Regions from separate parts of the Glaciecola sp. 1036 genome, predicted to be linked through region 2. Evidence: predicted binding sites of a transcription regulator. Region 2 holds the regulator's gene; each other region holds the start of a gene.
The links. The regulator LexA, encoded in region 2, represses DNA repair genes until DNA is damaged. The targets are predictions, from matches to a motif close to TACTGTATNNNNATACAGTA.

Region 1: imuA (translesion DNA synthesis-associated protein ImuA) is a predicted target of LexA. The motif match lies at 2,677-2,696, and genes of this name have one in related genera.
Region 3: ACNKW3_RS16585 (exonuclease domain-containing protein) is a predicted target of LexA. The motif match lies at 3,546-3,565, and genes of this name have one in related genera.
Region 4: recA (recombinase RecA) is a predicted target of LexA. The motif match lies at 1,149-1,168, and genes of this name have one in related genera.

What each region holds. Positions count from the first base shown of each region.
Region 1 is NZ_JBLWFH010000002.1:14,118-18,998, forward strand. Features, by position in the region: gene ACNKW3_RS02680 (error-prone DNA polymerase) at 1-526, opposite strand, end outside; gene ACNKW3_RS02685 (Y-family DNA polymerase) at 510-1,946, opposite strand; gene imuA (translesion DNA synthesis-associated protein ImuA) at 1,962-2,663, opposite strand; gene ACNKW3_RS02695 (endo-1,4-beta-xylanase) at 3,002-4,881, shown strand, end outside.
Region 2 is NZ_JBLWFH010000010.1:53,230-58,110, reverse strand. Features, by position in the region: gene ctaD (cytochrome c oxidase subunit I) at 1-616, opposite strand, end outside; gene coxB (cytochrome c oxidase subunit II) at 628-1,752, opposite strand; gene lexA (transcriptional repressor LexA) at 2,020-2,640, opposite strand; gene plsB (glycerol-3-phosphate 1-O-acyltransferase PlsB) at 2,852-4,881, shown strand, end outside.
Region 3 is NZ_JBLWFH010000014.1:25,780-30,660, reverse strand. Features, by position in the region: gene ACNKW3_RS16600 (DUF4919 domain-containing protein) at 1-43, shown strand, start outside; gene ACNKW3_RS16595 (TIGR03643 family protein) at 125-400, opposite strand; gene ACNKW3_RS16590 (substrate-binding periplasmic protein) at 512-1,354, shown strand; gene ACNKW3_RS16585 (exonuclease domain-containing protein) at 1,351-3,510, opposite strand; gene ACNKW3_RS16580 (CPXCG motif-containing cysteine-rich protein) at 3,716-3,907, shown strand; gene ACNKW3_RS16575 (flavin reductase family protein) at 3,907-4,578, shown strand; gene ACNKW3_RS16570 (high-potential iron-sulfur protein) at 4,757-4,881, shown strand, end outside.
Region 4 is NZ_JBLWFH010000003.1:30,181-35,061, forward strand. Features, by position in the region: gene recA (recombinase RecA) at 3-1,040, opposite strand; gene ACNKW3_RS05180 (CinA family protein) at 1,293-1,799, opposite strand; gene mutS (DNA mismatch repair protein MutS) at 1,900-4,497, shown strand; gene ACNKW3_RS05190 (CTP synthase) at 4,636-4,881, shown strand, end outside.

The DNA of each region.
Region 1 (4,881 bases), on a different contig from region 2:
ATGCTACTATATAATCTTCTTCGTTGGCGGTTAGCCAGCGTTTTACACATAAGAATAAACGTTCTTTAAAGTGCTTTTTTAGTGACTCCCCCCATTCAAGGTTATTATTTTGGGGAGATTCATTGGGTAACCAAAGGCAAAAGCAGTGCTTAATGGTTTTTAAATCCCATTCGGATAGCTGATATTCACCTTTTTCCGCTCGTCGGCGAGCGTTGGTGATGATTCGGCAACATTCACTATAAGCTTGGCGGTTTGGACAAATGAGGACCATTGTTTGTTGGTTGAGCACAAATTTACTGCCGACAATCAATTTGATAGGTAAATGGTTATTACGGATTTCGGTGTACGCGCGAACCACCCCAGCCATGGAGCACTCATCGGTAATCGCAATGGCCTGGTATCCTAAAAAATACGCCTGACGCACCAGTTCTTCAGGATGCGAAGCCGCTTGTAAAAAAGAAAAATTAGTTTGGCAAACTAGCTCAGCAAAGCTTAGTTGTTGTGGGTTATCAGACAAAGTAGCCATGCAAGAACCATTGATTGTCTGGCGTTTTGTATACCCATACTTGCTGCCCTTGAGCATCTTGACCAACAAAATAATCACGCTGTATTTGTTGCTCGTCCCACCAACCACTAATAATTCTTTCTGGTCCTTTTATGATGGATATTTGATGGGTTAGTAGCTGAGGTTGTGGAAGTAAAATGCCAGGACGATCAGCATAAGCGGTGGATGGTTGCTTATTTCTTTTGTGGCCGACAGGAGATAGCTGACTGCATTTCTCAGGTCTAAAATCTGCGTGATAACTAAGGCTTTTAACCTTATCTTCCCCGAGCTTACTAATGAGTCTTGAAATCAGCGAAAGACCTTCAATATGGTAAGATTTTTGGGCAAACATATCGTCATTGGGAACGGGAGTTATTTCATAATTGACACAATACAACTCGACACCATAGACAGGTGCAGATAACGCTGTGCGTTCAAGTTTTAGTCCAATAATCTCGAGCCAATCACTACTCCGATAAATGGGTAGTGCACTATTAAACTCCAATTTCAAAGGGCTTTCTTCTCGCTGCAATAAATCCAGCGCAATACTCATGCATCTGGCATTACGGACATATAAAAAATGTTCCAATTTACTCAAACTGCGAGCGAGCACGGGTAAGAGTTTTTGCAGATCTTCGATCTCATAAATTAACTCAATAAAATCTTGAAATTCTGTGGCGGGTTGGAAGAAACGCACTTTTGCAGGTGAGTGGCCGCGTAATTCATTGATCACGTTCATACTGTATCGACTGACGCGATTGGCCAATTCTGCCGCAGGTAATTTTTGTAACTCTTTTACCGTATGTACGCCAATGCGAGCGAGTTTTTCAACATCTTTAGCATCTATTTCAGAAAGCGAAATCGTGCACTTCTCAAGCTGTTGCTGAATGGCTTTTCGCTCTTCTGTAATGAGGGTTTTGCCTTGTAGAGCTAATAGCTTTGCCGATTGAATGGAATAAGCGCTGGCAGCTTGATAGTCATAACCATGTTGCCCAAGACAATAACTAATAATGCGCCAATAGCTCTTCAAATCGCCATACAAATGCAACATATTTTGAGCGCGTAAAATGATCCCTGATGGTGGTGAAAGCGCAATATCTGAGGTAATTAAATAAAGGCTTTGAGCCAGTTGTTGAATGGTATTTTCTTCTATTTCAGGCATGTATTCATGCAAGGCTAAATCACTGAATAATAAACTGGCTTTCGCCAATCCCATGCCTATACGAATCCCTTGATTAAAGGCCGCTTGATTGACTTGCACAATTTGATTATTGGTACTTTGATAAATGGCCCTAGGTTTATCAATATCTTGTGTTTCTGATACCTGAGACTGCTCAAGTACATTCAGTTGCAGCATTGGAAAATGCAAATACAACCATAAAGATTGGGTATCAAATTGCATCTTATCCCCGAGCGCTTAATTGTGTAGATTAACAACATTGTGTTGCAGATTAGCTGATTCAGATGAGGTGTATCTGATCGACTTTTTACAACGCAAAGGAAATGGAATTTTTACCGGTGTCTTCGCCCATCCTGCTTTTTGCTTATTGATACCCACCTGAATCCAATCTTGTTGACGTTGCAAAGATAACGACAAGGTTAAAGGCAAGTTTTGCTGTAGTTGTTGGCTATAATCAAACCAAAAACAACGGCAACGCCCTCGTTGAGCGGCCACTTCTAATTTTCTTACTTGCACTTGAGATAGATTTTTTTGCCATACAAACACATTGGCACAAGCACCACTTTTAGCGCATTGTTCAGCGCTCCACAAAGCATCTTCACAGGAGGCATTGTGAATAATGAACAAATGCTCAAGGTCAACATTGTTGGCCAATAAAAATTCGGCATTAATATGTCCCGGAGGAGCAATAAATACCCAAAACCTAGCATCTTTTGTATCTAATTGATGACCCAGTATGTATAGCAAGAAGCTTAGCTCACCACTACCTTGTCGGGAGCCAATGTGCACCATGCCCGTATCTGGAAATCCAGACGAGAGAATATTGTCAAAAGAAGCAAAGCCGGTGGTCGAGCGTTTTTTTTGTTGTTCTTGTTGCTTAGCACAAGTGGCTGACCAAACCCATTGCTTGTTTTGTAGTTCATGCAAAATAGGATTCATAAGCAACCTTAAATACTGTATATAAATACAGTATAAATATTTTACTTAATTGATCAATAGAAGTCCTCGATAGAATTCAAACCTAATCTATAACTAAATGAATTTACTGAATATTATTTTTAAAGTTATGTGAATATAAGTGATTTTTAGAAAAATCACCAAGGTTAATTATTTGTTAAAAAATTATTTAAAAAGTAAATTTAGTAATTTTATTTATTTTCTATGGGCTTAGTATTCACTCTGCTCAAGGGCGCAAAATGAGCAATATAAAAAGATTTTTGACTAGTTTAAAAGGCCTGAATTTATACTTTTCAAACCTTAAAGAGGCATGACAACCGATGAGATTAGCGACACATCAGCTGCAAAAAATACTTGCGTATACCGCTTTAACAGCTTCGTTAGTTCTGCTAGCGGGCTGCGATAATAGAAATGGAACACAACCTATACCAGAGGTAACAGTACCACCGCCACCTGAACCGCCACCGCCTCCACCACCGCCGTCACCTCCACCACCGCCTGAAGAAGGTCCAATGGCGGAAGGCCAAGACAAGTTCCTTGGCAGTGTGTGCTGTGGTAATCAGGCAGTGAATTTTTCTGATTACTTTAATCAGGTAACACCAGAAAATGCGGGTAAATGGGGGAGTACAGAAGCCACAAGGGATGCCTTTGCTTGGGATAACTTAGATGAAGCATACGAGCTTGCAAAAGACAATGGATACCCATTTAAAATGCACGTGCTAGTTTGGGGAAACCAGCAACCTAACTGGATACGAGATTTACCAACCGCAGAGCAGCTTGTAGAGATCCAAGAATGGTTTGATGCGGTCAATGAAAGATACCCAGAACTCGATTATATTGAAGTTGTAAATGAGTTTGATAATGATCCACCGAATGCTGAAAATGATGGTCCAAATTATATTGATGCGTTAAGGCTATTTGCCCCCGAAACAACCACAGAATTAGTGGATGCCTATTTAGCGGATGGATTAACACAATCAGACGCCGAAGCTAAAGCAGCAGAATTTGATTGGATAATTAATGCATTTCAGATGGCCAGAAATACCTTCCCTGCTACTGCTAACTTGATGATTAATGAATACAATGTGATCAACTCACCAAGTAGAACTGCGAAACTAGCAGAGCTAGCGATGCTATTAAAAGATCGTGAACTAATCGATTCCATCGCCTTTCAAGCCCATGCATTTTCACTTTCAGGTACCAGTGCACAAATGCAAACTAACTTAGAGACCCTAGCCGCAACAGCACTCGATATTTACATCGCTGAACTTGATATAGATGGGCCGACCGAGCTAACACAACTTCAGGAATATCAACGCATTTTCCCAATTTTCTGGGAGCATCCGTCGGTAAAAGGTATCACTCTTTGGGGCTATCGTCCGGGCTTGTGGCGAGATGAACAAGGTGCAGCCTTAGTGCGAGAAGATGATTCGGAGAAACCTGCACTCGTTTGGTTAAATAGCTATGTAAGGGGGCTAGAACCTGAAATAGTTGCTCCTGGTGCCATTACAATCTTGGCACAAGACACTAGTGAAGGAACTGAAGTTGTAACCTTAACGGCAACGGGTCCAAATGGCGCAGACATAGATGCCGAAGCAAGTGTGGAGTGGTCATTACTTGGTGGCGACGGTTCACAAGCCTTTGCAATAGATGCCGCTACTGGCACTGTCACGGTAGCTGGCACCTTAGAGTCAGGTGAAAATCATCTATTGGTACAAGTGAAAGTGGATGACCATGTCAGCCGCTTACTAGATTTGGTGGTGCCTGTGGATGGTGAACCAGATCCCATCATAATCACTTACGATTTCGTAAATGACGCTCAAGGATTCAGGGCAGATTATGGGACCACTGCAACAACCGCCCATAATGCTGCTGAGCAGGCTTTGGAAGTGACGCCAGACTGGTCGGCAAATACGCAAAATATCATTGGCCAAATAGCGTTAACCGACTATACCGGTGCCAGTATTGAATACAGCATTACTGTAACCCAAGCTCAAATTGATGGAGGGCTGAGTGCACAGGGATACGTGCAAACCGGAGCGCCAAATTACACCCGAATATACGGTCCTCAAGAAGCCTTAATTGCAGGTACGAATACCTTTACATTTGCACCTGTGGATGATGGAAACGGTAGCCTAGCCTTGATCGAACGTGTATCAATTCAATTTAATGGCCCCTTAACTTCAGGCACTGATGATAA
Region 2 (4,881 bases):
GCATTTTCATTAATGTCATGCCTGGTGCGCGCATATTCAAAATAGTAACAATTACGTTGATTGCGCCCATGATAGAACTTATGCCCATAATGTGTACCGAGAACACAAACAGGGCAGTGCTATCACCACTATAAGTGGTTGATAATGGAGCATAGAAGGTCCAGCCAAAATTTGGACCGCCGCCTTCTAAAAATAAACTGGAAAGTAGTATTAAGAAAGCAAAAGGCAATATCCAAAATGACCAGTTGTTCATCCGCGGTAGCGCCATATCTGGCGCACCTATCATCATAGGTACTAGCCAGTTTGCCAAACCGGTAAAGGCTGGCATTACTGCGCCAAATACCATGATCAAACCGTGGACTGTGGTCATTTGGTTAAAAAAGTTCGGGTCAACGATTTGTAGACCAGGCTGGAATAGTTCGGCACGAATGACCATTGCCATTGCACCACCAACCAAAAACATAATAAAAGCAAACCACAAATAAAGGGTGCCTATATCCTTATGGTTAGTAGTCAACACCCATCGTAAAATACCTTTGGGTGCTCCATGATGGTGATCATCATGTCCATGATCGGCAGTGTGCGTGTCCGCTGGAGTATTTGTTACTGTAGCCATGCTCTTGCCCCTTATTTACCTTGAATTAAATCGTTAACGTCTTTTGCTTGCACAAGATCATCTGTGTTGTTCCCCCAAGCATTTCGCGTATAAGTCACAACCGCCGCAATTTCAGACATACTCAATTGCTTAGAAAAGGCTTGCATGGCAGTACCAGCACGACCATTAACCACAACGTCGATATGGCCTTGACGGTCATTTAATATAAATGCAGAACCTTTAAGTGCAGGGAAAGCCCCGGGCAAACCTTCACCTGAGGGTTGATGGCAAGCTGCGCACACCGAGTTATAAATCTGCTCACCTGAGGCCATTAACTCTTCTTTACTCATATTCATTGCAAGTAGGCGTTCTTCTTCGGCGCGTTTTTCTTGAGCAATGCGTTCTTGTTCATCAATCCAACGGTCGAATTCAGCGGGTTCTTTTGCAATCACGACAATTGGCATAAACCCGTGGTCTTTGCCGCACAATTCTGCACACTGTCCTCGATACACCCCTGGTTCATTGACTCTGGTCCAGGCTTCATTAATAAACCCAGGATTAGCATCTTTCTTAACTGCAAAATCAGGAACCCACCAGCTGTGAATAACATCATCGGAAGTGATTAAGAAGCGGACTTTTTGTCCGGTTGGAATGACTAAAGGACGATCAACTTCTAATAAGTAGTTTTCACCTTTAGGAAATTTATTTTCAATTTGCTCTCTTTGAGATGCTAATAAAGAGAAAAATTCGACCTCTCGGTCCATGTATTTATAATGCCATTTCCATTGAGAGCCAGTTACTTCAATACTGAGGTCAGGCTTACTGACATCTTCCATGTCCATCAAAGTGCTAGCAGCAGGTACTGCCATCACAATCAAAATGATAAAAGGCACAACCGTCCAAGCAATTTCTACTTTTACATTTTCGTGAAAATTGGCTGGTGCATGCCCTTTCGACTTGCGATGTTTAAGCATAGCTATAAACATCACACCAAACACAATGACAGCAATGACAACACATATCCAAAACATCAACATGTGTAACCCATACACCTGATCACTGATATCAGTGACACCGCGCCTTAAGTTTAAGTCAGATCGTTCAGCTGCGCTTTGGGCAAAACTGAAGAAAGGTACACATAGCGTTAATAATCCCATTACGGCTTTGAGTGACTTCACACTTTTCTCCCCCGAGATATCCATAAAACAATGCTAATTTCCTGAAATCGACATTCACGTTTGTTTTTTGTTATCAGATTGTGAATAAGTGTACAATGATTAACCAATAAAAGCTTGGCGTAAAGAGATTTTTTAAAAAAAGTAGTGAGATTTGGCGTTTTTTTATATTTACAGTTTATTATTTGACCGATTTGAACAAAAAAGCGGCATTAAAGCCGCTTTTTTGTTAATTTTTGTTTAAAATTTTTAGAAGTTATTGGAATCGCGAATTACACCAACTGCAAGTCCTTCAATAGTGAAAAATTGTGAAGCTAGATCAACCTTGATCGGAGCAAAGTCATCGTTTTCCGCTTCCAATATGACTTGAGAGCCTTTCTGGATTAAGCGTTTCACAGTAACATCTTCGTCCACTCGGGCAACTACCACCTGCCCATTGCGTACATCCTTAGTTTTATGCACAGCCAATAAGTCACCATCCATAATGCCGATGTTTTTCATACTTTCTCCCTGTACGCGCAACAAGTAATCAGCATTGGGATGGAACATAGCGGGATCAACTTTATAGTGAGATTCCACATGCTCTTGCGCTAGAATGGGCTCACCGGCCGCTACTTTACCAATCAAAGGCAAGCCTTCTTCAACTTCATCATCTAATGCGCAATTCAGTTTAATCCCACGGGAAGTTCCGGGTAAAATGTCAATTACCCCCTTTTTAGCCAAGGCTTTTAAGTGCTCCTCAGCAGCATTTGCCGACTTGAACCCCAATTGCCTTGCAATTTCTGCGCGCGTTGGTGGCATACCAGTATCGAGCATAGTGCTCTTGATAAGATCGAGTACTTCCTGTTGTCGTTGAGTTAGTGGACGCATAAACAGCCTGTTTTTCTATACAGTTATGTGAGCAGTATAACCAATGTGAATTAAAACGCAACTGTTGATAATCAAAAGCTTAGCTTGTAAAAAATTTGGTTTATAATGAACGACTAAGAATAAACAACGGTCTACTACTAAGCCATCTAGTATTAGGGTAAGTAAATAACTACATGGTAGGATCGTTTTAGAAATTTGTGATGGAGCAAACATGAACCCTATTCGAGCTGCGCTTCGATGGCTGTTGGAAAAGCCAATCAGCTGGCTAGTGTCAGTAAAAAGTGTACCGGCAGATGTCGAAAAAGAACTGGGCATCGACAAATCCAAACCTATTCTATATTTACTGCAAACAGAGTCGTTTACTGATCAGATCGCTTTATCTAAGTCAGTAAAACAATTGGGGTTACCTGATCCTCAAGACGTAGTAGATATTGGCGGTTATCAAACCAAAAGGCGTTTTTTTCTTGAACGCCCTCAAAGTATTTTAACCCGTAAAGTAAAACCCACTGCAATTGAAGATATCTTAACTGAATTATTTCATCTTCATCGGGAACAAAAAGATTTAGATTTTCAAGTTGTGCCTGTGTTTATTACATGGGGACGCTCTGCAGGAAAGGAAAAATCTGGATTTGCCCAGCTATTCGCTAGCAAAGCCTCGCCTAACTGGCTGCGCAAAGCCATGATAGTGATATTTTTCGGCCGGGATAATTTTGTCAGTTATTCTCAGGCGGTATCGACACGACAACTCGCTGACTTACATGGTAGTGATAAACAGATTGCACAAAAACTTGTGCGCGTTGCACGCACACATTTTCAACGTAAACGTCAAACCTTAAGCGGGCCCACCTTATTAGAAAGACAAACCCTGTATAATTCAATTTTGGGCTCAGAGTCTGTTAAGGCTGCCATGGCAGAAGAAGTCAGCCAAAAAGGTATTTCTACTGAAAAAGCCCGAAAAGATGCTCGTGCTTATATAGATGAAATTGCTGCAGATTATCGCGAAGGCTTAATTCGCATTGGTGACAGAATTCTTACCCGTATTTGGAACAAAATTTACGACGGTATAGATGTAGGACACGCAGAACGCGTGCGTGAATTGGCCAAAAATGGGCATGAAATTATTTATGTACCCTGCCACAGAAGTCATATGGATTACTTGTTACTAACCTATGTCATTTATCATGAAGGCTTAGTAACGCCCCACATTGCTGCGGGTATAAACTTAAACTTTTGGCCAGCAGGTCCAATTTTCCGTAAAAGCGGCGCCTTTTTCTTACGTCGAAGCTTTGGTGGGAATAAAGTTTACACCGCAGTTTTTAGAGAATATTTAGAATTACTTTTCAATAAAGGGTATTCAGTTAAATATTTTCCTGAAGGCGGAAGAAGCAGAACGGGACGTTTGCTTCCGCCAAAAACAGGCATGTTAGCAATGACGATTCAAGCCATGACCAAAGGAATTAACCGCCCGGTGTCAATTGTACCAGTGTATATTGGTTATGAGCATGTCATGGAAGTGAAAAGCTACATGAAAGAGCTGACGGGTAAGTCGAAAAAGAAAGAATCTCCTGCTCAGGTGTTTTCTGCCATCCGCAAATTAAAAAACTATGGCCATGGGTTTGTAAACTTTGGTGCTCCTATTCAATTGAGCCAATTTTTAGACGGAGCTGTGCCGGATTGGCGCGCTCAGTCTCAGCAAAAGGATAAAAAACCTCAGTGGTTAACGCCTGCAGTGAACAGCTTGGCTAATCAGGTGATGACCCGCATCAATAAAGCTTCAGCCATAAACGGCACCGCCATAGTGGCCTTATGCTTATTGAGCTCAAAAACTCATGTGGCCAGTAAACGGGAACTTAAAGACGCGATTGCGGAATTTTTAAAGATGTTTGAAGCCGTGCCATATAGTAAGGATGCAACACTACCCGACGAAACCGCTGATGCTCTAGTCAATCGCACGCTTGCCTTAAATAGATTTCAACAAACTCAGGACAAATACGGCACCATGGTATCACCAAAAGAAGGCGCGGCGGTGTTGCTAACATTTTATCGAAACAACATAATTCACATGTTCAGTATCGCCAGTTTGATTATGGCAGTGGCTTTTGTGCATAAAAGGATTGAACGCAAACAGATTCTGCATACTGTTGAACAACTTTTCCCTCTGTTGAAGCGTGAGTTTTTTATGCATCAAACTCAAGAGGAAGCGATTGAATACGCCGAATCATTAATTCAATACTTTAAAGA
Region 3 (4,881 bases), on a different contig from region 2:
GCAGTTTCGGCGGGCCTACATCGATAAGATCGAATCTCAATAACATTCAAAACCAGAACTATAGGGTTTTTCAAATTAAGCTTTTAATTGATACCAAGCTATTTGGTCTTAGGCTCGAAGGCTTCTAACGTTTACGCACTGGCTTATATTGAGTTTTACAATATCCTCGCTCTACATCAGGGTGCCTTAACTTTTTGTGTTTGGTTTTTCGGCCGGAAACACGTGCACGCCAGTTTTCAAATGTTTTACGATTAATATTGGTCCGCATTAGAGTAATTACCTCTGATTCACTCAAGCCATAAAGTTTTTCAATGGCTTCAAAAGGCGTTCTATCTTCCCATGCCATTTCAATTATTCTCGAAACATCAGAAGGTTGTAAATCTTGGATATAGCTCGTCATACGTCTAAATACACATCTATACTTTCTTTTTCAATATTCCCGTCTAGTCTTAATAGAGCGTGTGATTTGTAAAGGATCACATGGAACCAAAAGTAACAAAAGGGTCTATTATTGAGAATATTCAACTCGATCTCGTTTGTAATCTTGTTGACTTGCTATGGCGTGGGAAGTGCGAACGAAGCTGATTTACAACAACAAAACTTTGTAGACCTCACTATTTATACCGAACACTTTCCGCCTTATAACTTTCAACGACAGGGAACAATTACCGGTATCAATGTCGCAATCGTTCGAGAGATTTGTGAGCAGGTGGGTATTGATTGCCAATTTGTTCAACTGCCTTGGAAGCGCGCTTATCGAATGGCTGAGCAAAATACTTCAGCGGGTTTAGTGTCTGTTGCGCGATTACCCGAGCGCGAATCAAGTTTTAATTGGATTGGTCCCTTAGTATCGGGACAAAACTGTTTTTATAAGCTAGCGCGACGATACGACATTGTTGTCAATAAAGCGAATGATCTGGCCAACTATAAGTTAGCAGTTTCTAAGGACAATGCTTATTCGGCGATTTTAACTGAGCTAGGCTTTGTGGCTGGTCAAAATATGCTTTTAGTCACCAGCAAAATTGGAGTCTTGGATCCGTTTTTATCAGGTCGAACTGACTTGTTAATAAATTCTGCCACTAGCATCAAAGCTTATGTTGGTTCCGCGAATTTAAGCATGCATGACATAGCTCCCGTTTTTATGTTGCCGCAATCGAAAATTGCATCAAATTATTTAGCTCTAAATTTAGCAGTACCTGATTTTCAGCGACAAAAAATGCAACTAGCCTTAAGTAATCTCAGACAAGCAAATCAACTTGAGAAGATTAGAAAGTCTTTTTTTCAACAGCCTAAATCCCAGATACCAGCCAATGTGGATTCCCAGCTTTGGGAACAATGCATGGTAGAGAACTAATGTGCTTGATTTTGCAGTTGCAGACGCTTTTCATTCACTAGATTCAACAATTCACTGGCTGCCATGGCGTCTGACATGGCTCTGTGGTGGCGCTGCATAGAAATGTCGAAATGCTTGGTTAAATTGGCTAAAGAATAGGACTCAAGGCCTTTAAAATATTTGCGCATTTGTTGCACGGTACAAAGTTTGGGTCTGCGCCAGATACGCTCGATTCTATTGAATTCTTCGCGTATGAAACCGTAGTCAAAATTAACGTTATGAGCAACAAAAATACTGTTTTTAGTGAAGTTTTCAATTTGATCTGCGACTTCTTCAAAAACCGGTGCCTCAGACACCATTTCATCATCTATACCGGTTAATTGGGTAATAAATTTGGATATTTTTCGTTGCGGATTTATCAGGCTTTGCCACTGATCAACGACTTCACCATTAATTATTTTAACCATACCAATTTCGGTGATTTTATGTTGATTGGCACGGCCTCCAGTAGTCTCAATATCGACTACAACATAGGGTTGCATGGGATCTATGGCAAATTCTGCGGTGGTGATTTGTACCTCAAACCCCAATTCGCGCAATTGTTGAATACGCAATAGTTGATTTCGTCTTAAGGCATCTCCTTCGCCTTTTATTTCTTCAAATCTAATTTGATTGTTTTCGACCACAGTAATATCTGGAAAACCATCTTTGGTGCCATGCCAATCCTTTGCCATACGGAGCAAAATACCCTGCAAACCTAAAGGATCAGAAAGCTGAGTTAAATATTTTAATTCTTCTATAAGGGTAGGTGTGGCTGAATATAAACTTTGAGGCTTGTGTGCATGTTTTGCTAACGAACGTACAACAGCATTTATCCAAGCTTCGCCAGATGTTAAATGTACTAGTGTGTTTTCGATTTGCGTACCAGCTGATTCATACAGCTTATTTTGTTTTAAGCTTTCTGGCATATAGTCAAATTCCGTTGCCAGTCCCATGCCAGGCGTGTCGAAAATCTCTTCCCACAAAATTAAACAAAACAGAGCTCGCCATAAATTGTTTTCTGTTCTAAAAGCGAGCAGTCCTTGATTTTGATAGTGGGTGATAACGCCTTTTTCTACCGAGCCTTTATAAATTTCGTCTATTACAAGGTGTCGGTTTCCTTGACGCAACATATCGGTCATCAAACTGGTGCGTTTTTGTTGATACTTTCTGGCTAAAAAGTCTTCTGCAAAAAATGCCAGATGATCACTTATTGGGTTGTCAATAATGCTCAACAACTGTGCTTCTACCTGTTCTTTCATTCCCTGTTTAAATGCTTCTCTACACCACTTCTCTTGGGCGTCTTGATGTTGAATTTGTTTTAACAAAGGCAATGCCAATAAGACATCATGTTCAATTAGCCTATTTGCCAACAAAAAAGCGATTTTATTTTTTTCCAGTTCAGCTTGTTCGCCCACGGCTTCCGGTAAGCTGTGATACAAGGCTAAGATTTCGTTGGCCGTTTGCAGGGGCAGGGTTTTAAGTTCTCTACGTAAATGTTTTAACTGAAAAACGCTCAGAGCTTGGTGTTTGCATTCAAAGCGACTTTGTACCTGAGCGATTTCTTCTCTGGTGCGCATTATCCCTAAATCTCGCATACTGAATTGGTTTAAGCGGTCTCGACAGTTTCCAAAATACAGAAACAAAAAGTAATCGATGATGTCGTCCTTCGCGCGCACAACATACTCTTTGGCAATATCTGTGGCGCAAATATCTCGCCCCGAGATTGCATGGCAGGCTTCTACCAAGAGCTGTCTGGGGTAGCTTTTTTTAACAGATGTGGTTAGTTCAATTAAGGGCGAATTTGCCAGGTCGTAAAGACCGTCCTTAGTAAGCGCGTTTATAAAACGGCCTTTATCTTTTTCAGTTACCTCGCTTAACCAACCCTTTTGTTTCAAATCTGATAGTAGCTGTTGAATGTCGCCAAGTTCGACAAAAATTAAACTCTTGCTATTAATTACCGGAAGCTTGCGATTAACGCATCGTATGAACAGGCATTGTTGATCTTTAGTTGCTTCATCAAATTCTTTTAGAAATTTGAGATGCTCAGGGTGTAGCAAATGCGTGCAGGTATTCCGTATAAATTTCAGGAATTCAACGAAGTGATCATGATAATAAAAAGTAGGTAAATCACGCATTGACTAAAAATAACGTTGCTCAAAAGGGGAATAGATACTGGTTTAATATACAGTGATTGTCAATGGTTATTTAATTGAAATGATGCTCAATTCGTACTCGTTAGATTACAAAAAAGACAATTTCGAGCATTTAAAAGAATGAATCCGGCTAGCTAACTTAGGCGTATTAGTCATTTTAAACTAACCCTAAAGTGATGTTTTATTCATGAGCTTAAGCAGAGCTGAAACATTTGAGTGTCCCTATTGCATGACGTCAAATGACATAGAGATCGATGAAATTAACGATATAAATCAACATCAAATCGTGGATTGCCAAATATGTTGTTCGCCCATAGAGGTGTTTATTGAGGATACTGGGTTTGGTGTAAACATTATTGCTAAGCGAGACGATGAATGATGCAGAAGCAATTTACAAGAGATCAGATTGACAGACTAGAGCAAAGATATCGAGCAAATTTAATTAATTCATTAAGCGGCTTTAAAAGTGCCAATTTAATCGGCACACGAAACGCTGAAGGTAATACCAATTTATGCATCGTTAGTTCGGTATTTCATGTGGGAGCAAATCCGCCTTTAATGGGCATGCTGATGCGCCCGCATACAGTGGTTAGAGATACCCTAAGTAATTTGAAGACGACAGGCGAATTTACCATTAATCACGTGAACTCAAATATGCTGTTGCAAGCTCATCAAACTTCGGCGCGATATGAGAGTGACGTAAGTGAGTTTGAACAGACAAATCTAACACAAGAGTTTAGCCAAGGGATCAAAGCGCCCTATGTAGCTGAAGCGAAAATTAAAATCGGCTTGAAAGTAAAAAGTATTCAACTAATTGAGTTGAATAAGACTGAACTGGTGATAGGCGAGATAATTGAACTCTTCTTGCCTTCCACTATCATTGCTGACGATGGATACTTAGATATTGAAGCTGCACATAGTATTTGTGTTTCTGGATTAGATAGCTATCACAATACAAGCAGAATCGACAGATTGAGCTATGCTAAGCCTGAGTCCCAACCGAGTTCCATTTGGAAACCCCCCAAAACAAAGGATTTCGATATTTGTTAATTTATCTGTACATTTAATCTAGATCAATTGAACTTAATATCTTTGTTGCTAATCTAAATTGCTAGTGTATAAGTATAAAATTACTTATCAATGGCTTACCTTCGGGTGAGCCTTTGTTGTTTTAGGCAGATGATAAAAAAGAATAATTATCATTTACAGTCTTTTTAGAGGAAAAGCAATGAAGAAACTTGACCGTCGTAACTTTTTAAAATTGTCTGGTTCAACTTTGATAGGTGTGACTCTGGGCGGTATTGCGCTACGTGCAAATGCACAAGAGAAATTGTCTTTAGACAATGCTCAAGC
Region 4 (4,881 bases), on a different contig from region 2:
GATTACTCTGATTCTGCTAAAACTTCAGTATCTGATTTTTCAGCTGGCTTTTTAGGCATCAATAACGCTTCTCTAATTCTGCCTTCCAATTCGTTGGCAATTTCAGGGTTTTCTTTAAGATATTTCACAACATTGGCTTTACCCTGACCAATTCGGTTGCCATTATAACTGTACCAAGCACCTGCTTTTTCAACATACTTCTGGCTTACACCGAGATCAATTAACTCAGCTTCCTTACTTATGCCAGAACCATACATAATTTGGAATTCAGCTTGTTTAAACGGAGGCGCAACTTTATTTTTTACGACTTTAACCCGAGTTTCGTTGCCAACTACCTCGTCACCTTCTTTAATTGCACCTATACGGCGAATATCCAAACGAACAGAGGAATAGAATTTAAGAGCATTACCACCCGTTGTAGTCTCAGGGTTACCAAACATAACACCAATTTTCATACGAATTTGGTTAATGAAAATACATAAAGTGTTCGAACGCTTAATGTTTGCCGTTAACTTACGTAATGCTTGGGACATTAATCTCGCTTGTAGACCAACATGAGAATCTCCCATGTCACCTTCAATTTCTGCTTTAGGTGTAAGTGCTGCTACTGAGTCAACGATTACAACATCTACAGCACCAGACCTGACTAACATGTCACAAATTTCAAGTGCTTGTTCACCTGTGTCAGGCTGAGATACCAGTAAATCTTCGATGTTTACGCCTAACTTCTCAGCATAAACTGGGTCTAATGCATGCTCCGCATCCACGAAAGCACAGGTTTTCCCTTTTTTCTGAGCTTCGGCGATCACCTGAAGAGTCAAGGTAGTTTTACCCGAGGATTCAGGTCCATATATTTCAACCACTCGACCGCAAGGTAAACCACCGATTCCTAATGCAATATCAATACTTAAGCTACCTGTTGATATTGACTCTATATCCATCGCCTGATTATCACCCAGACGCATAATAGAACCTTTACCAAATTGCTTTTCAATTTGACTTAGCGCCGCATTAAGAGCTTGATTTTTATTATCTTTCACAATTTTATCCTTGCGTAATTTGAGTGTTTTATCAATAACACTACAGGTAAAAATTACCATTTAATTATATTCAAACGACTAAGCATCTAATCATTTATATCGGAAGTATACTGTATAGCCATACAGTTTCAATGACTTTTTTTGAATTTTTTAATAACTGTATGAATTTACATGTAAATTAAATTTTTCTGAGCCCTAATTTAAGCACGAAAAAGCCTAACACCTATATACAATAACCTTATTATCACAGGTTTAATTCGGTTCTTGAACTATACAATCGATCAGTTTTTCAATGGCTAACACTATGGCTTGCTCGCGCACTAAATGGCGATCGCCACTGAACTTACGATTAAAACTGACTGTGGTAGATTTAGTTGCTATAGCAAACCAAACTAACCCTACTGGCTTGTGAGCGCTTCCGCCTGTTGGTCCTGCAATACCACTAATAGCAACAGCATAGTCGGCAGCTGAGCGCAATAAACCACCATTAGCCATTTCAACTACTGTATCTTTGGACACCGCACCATAACGATCTAAGGTCTTGGCTTTTACCCCGACCAGTGACATTTTAGCCTCATTGGAATAAGTCACCCAACTTTGCTTAATATAAGCACTTGACCCAGGAACTTCAGTAATGGCGTAGGCTAAACCACCACCCGTGCAGCTTTCTATGGTAGTGACGAAAGCATTTTTTTCTATCAAACGTCGGCCCAAGTCTTCAGACAACTGCAATTTTTTTTCTAGTTGATTGTTTAGCATTGTTATCATCACTGCATTTTTACTTTAGAATATAATAAAGCAAGTACATTAGATCACACAAAATTTAAACGCCATTAATACAGAAGAATAATAAAAATCAATGCCTGACACTGCGACAAAACACACGCCTATGATGGCGCAATATTTAAAGATTAAAGCTGAACACCCTGACATTTTGCTGTTTTATCGTATGGGTGATTTTTATGAATTATTTTATTCTGATGCAAAAAAAGCCGCTGAATTATTGAATATTTCCCTAACGGCTCGGGGAAAATCTGGCGGCGAACCCATTCCTATGGCAGGTGTCCCCTATCATGCTGCTGAAAATTATCTCGCTAAACTGGTAAAAATGGGCGAATCCGTTGCTATTTGTGAGCAAATTGGAGATCCAGCCACTAGTAAAGGGCCAGTAGAGCGCAAGGTTGTGCGTATAGTAACGCCCGGCACTATCACCGACGAGGCCTTGTTAGAAGAAAAGAAAGAAGCCGTTTTGGTCGCTGTTAATGAATATAAGGGGAGTTTTGGCTGTGCAAGTTTAGATTTAGCCAGCGGACGTTTTACCGTCATTGATTGCCACAGCGAAGAAGCCCTGTTAGCCAATTTATCCAAAATTAACGTGGCAGAAATTCTCTATCCAGAAGATTTTCAGTTTCCACAATTAGTGACTGTGTTAAAAGGCTCCAGACGACGACCGGTATGGGAATTTGACCAACAAACGGCCGTCAACAAGCTAAATCAACAGTTTGGAACAAATACCCTTGACGGATTTGGCGTTGATGAAAGTTTGTTGTCAATTGGTTGTGCGGGTTGTTTATTATTATATGTAAATGAAACACAGCGCACTCAACTGGTACATGTCAATAAACTAATCCAAGATAATCCTCAACACAGTTTACAAATGGATGCCGCAACTCAGAAAAATTTAGAATTAACACGAAATTTATCTGGCGGACTAGAAAACACCTTACTCAGTGTGCTGGATAAAACTGTTACCCCCATGGGATCACGTTTATTGCAACGCATGATGCATGCGCCTGAGAGAGAGCCAGAAGAAATAAAGTCACGTCAAACATCAGTGCAGGCTATTCAAAACGCTGATTTCAATGAGTTACGACAACTTTTAAAACAAGTTGGAGATATGGAACGCGTGCTATCGCGCATTGCCCTTAGAAGTGCCAGACCAAGAGACTTCTCGAGACTTAGCAGTGCGTTGGCTGTGTTGCCAGATATTCTTTCTGTGTTAGAGGTTATACAAAATACTGAAGATGAAAATGCTAGTCAATCTCTATCATCCTATATTCAACATATAACGCAATATCCTGAACTGTCGGAATTACTCGAGCGCGCAATTGCAGAAAACCCGCCAGTAGTTATTCGAGACGGCGGGGTAATAAAAGCAGAATATAGTACTGAACTAGATGAACTTAGAGATCTTGCCCAAGGTGCAACTGATTTCTTAACTCAACTAGAAAATCGAGAACGCATTCGCACCGGTATCAGTACCCTTAAAGTAAATTATAACAAAGTACATGGCTTTTATATTGAAGTAAGTCGAGCTAACAGCGAACTTGTGCCTGCGGACTATATACGCCGCCAAACATTAAAGAATAATGAAAGGTACATTATTCCTGAGCTTAAAGAGCATGAAGATAAAGTATTAAACAGTCAAAGTCGTGCTTTGGCTCTAGAAAAACGCTTGTATGACGAGCTTTTTGATCAATTTATTCCTCACCTTAAAGCGCTGATGCAGTCAGCGCATTATCTGGCAAAACTAGACGTCATGGCAAATTTTGCAGAACGAGCCGATAGTCTAGCTTGGGTTAGGCCACAACTTGTTGAAGAAAACCTTATTGAATATTCAGCAGGTAGACACCCAGTAGTTGAAGAAGTGATGGAGTCGCCTTTCATTGCCAATCCTCTGTTGATTAATGACAGCACCAAGATGCTAATGATAACTGGCCCTAACATGGGGGGAAAATCCACTTATATGCGTCAAACTGCTTTAATTGTGTTGCTAACATATTTGGGTAGCTGTGTTCCGGCAGAAGCTGCGCGTATCGGACCTATCGATAGAATTTTTACACGTATAGGTGCATCGGATGATCTAGCGTCAGGCCGTTCTACCTTTATGGTAGAAATGACAGATACTGCCAATATCTTAAATAATGCTACTGCCAATAGTTTAGTGCTAATGGACGAAATTGGTCGGGGAACTAGCACCTATGATGGACTATCATTGGCTTGGGCCTGCGCAACTTACTTAGCTGAAAAAATTAACTGTTTTACCTTATTTGCGACCCATTACTTTGAGCTTACTTCGCTTACTGAGAAATATTCAAATATCAGCAATGTACATTTAAATGCCATTGAACATAATGACGACATTAAGTTTATGCATCAAGTGCAACAAGGTGCTGCTAATAAAAGTTATGGTCTTCAAGTGGCTAAACTCGCCGGTGTTCCAAATCATGTTTTAACCATTGCCAAAGCTAAACTTGCATTGCTTGAAACAGCGACGCCGCAGCAACAAAATCACCCGTTAGAGCAAGTCGATGCGCCGCAGCAAATGCAGATTGAAATCGAAGCGCCGCATTGGCTAGAACAAAAACTTTCGCAAGTAGATCTAGATGAACTTAGCCCGAGAGAATCTCAAGCATTGCTATACCAGTGGCGAGAACAATTACGCAATAAACAATAATTATAATTTACTAAACTAAACAAAAAACGTTATACTATCGGCCCATCGAATGAGTGCATTCTTGTGCTTTAAATTTGTATAAATTTCGTTCTTCAAATTTATGCTTTCACAATAAAATTCGGAAACTTTAGGCCTAACATGACAAACTATATCTTCGTCACTGGTGGTGTTGTTTCATCACTTGGAAAAGGTATTGCTGCAGCCTCATTGGCAGCTATTCTTGAAGCCCGCGGCCTCAAGGTAACTATGCTCAAATTGGACCCCTACATTAATGTAGATCCCGGTACTATGAGCCCTATTCAACACGGCGAAGTCTTTGTAACAGACGATGGTGCAGAAACGGATTTAGATTTAGGCCATTACGAACGTTTTATTCGTACCCGC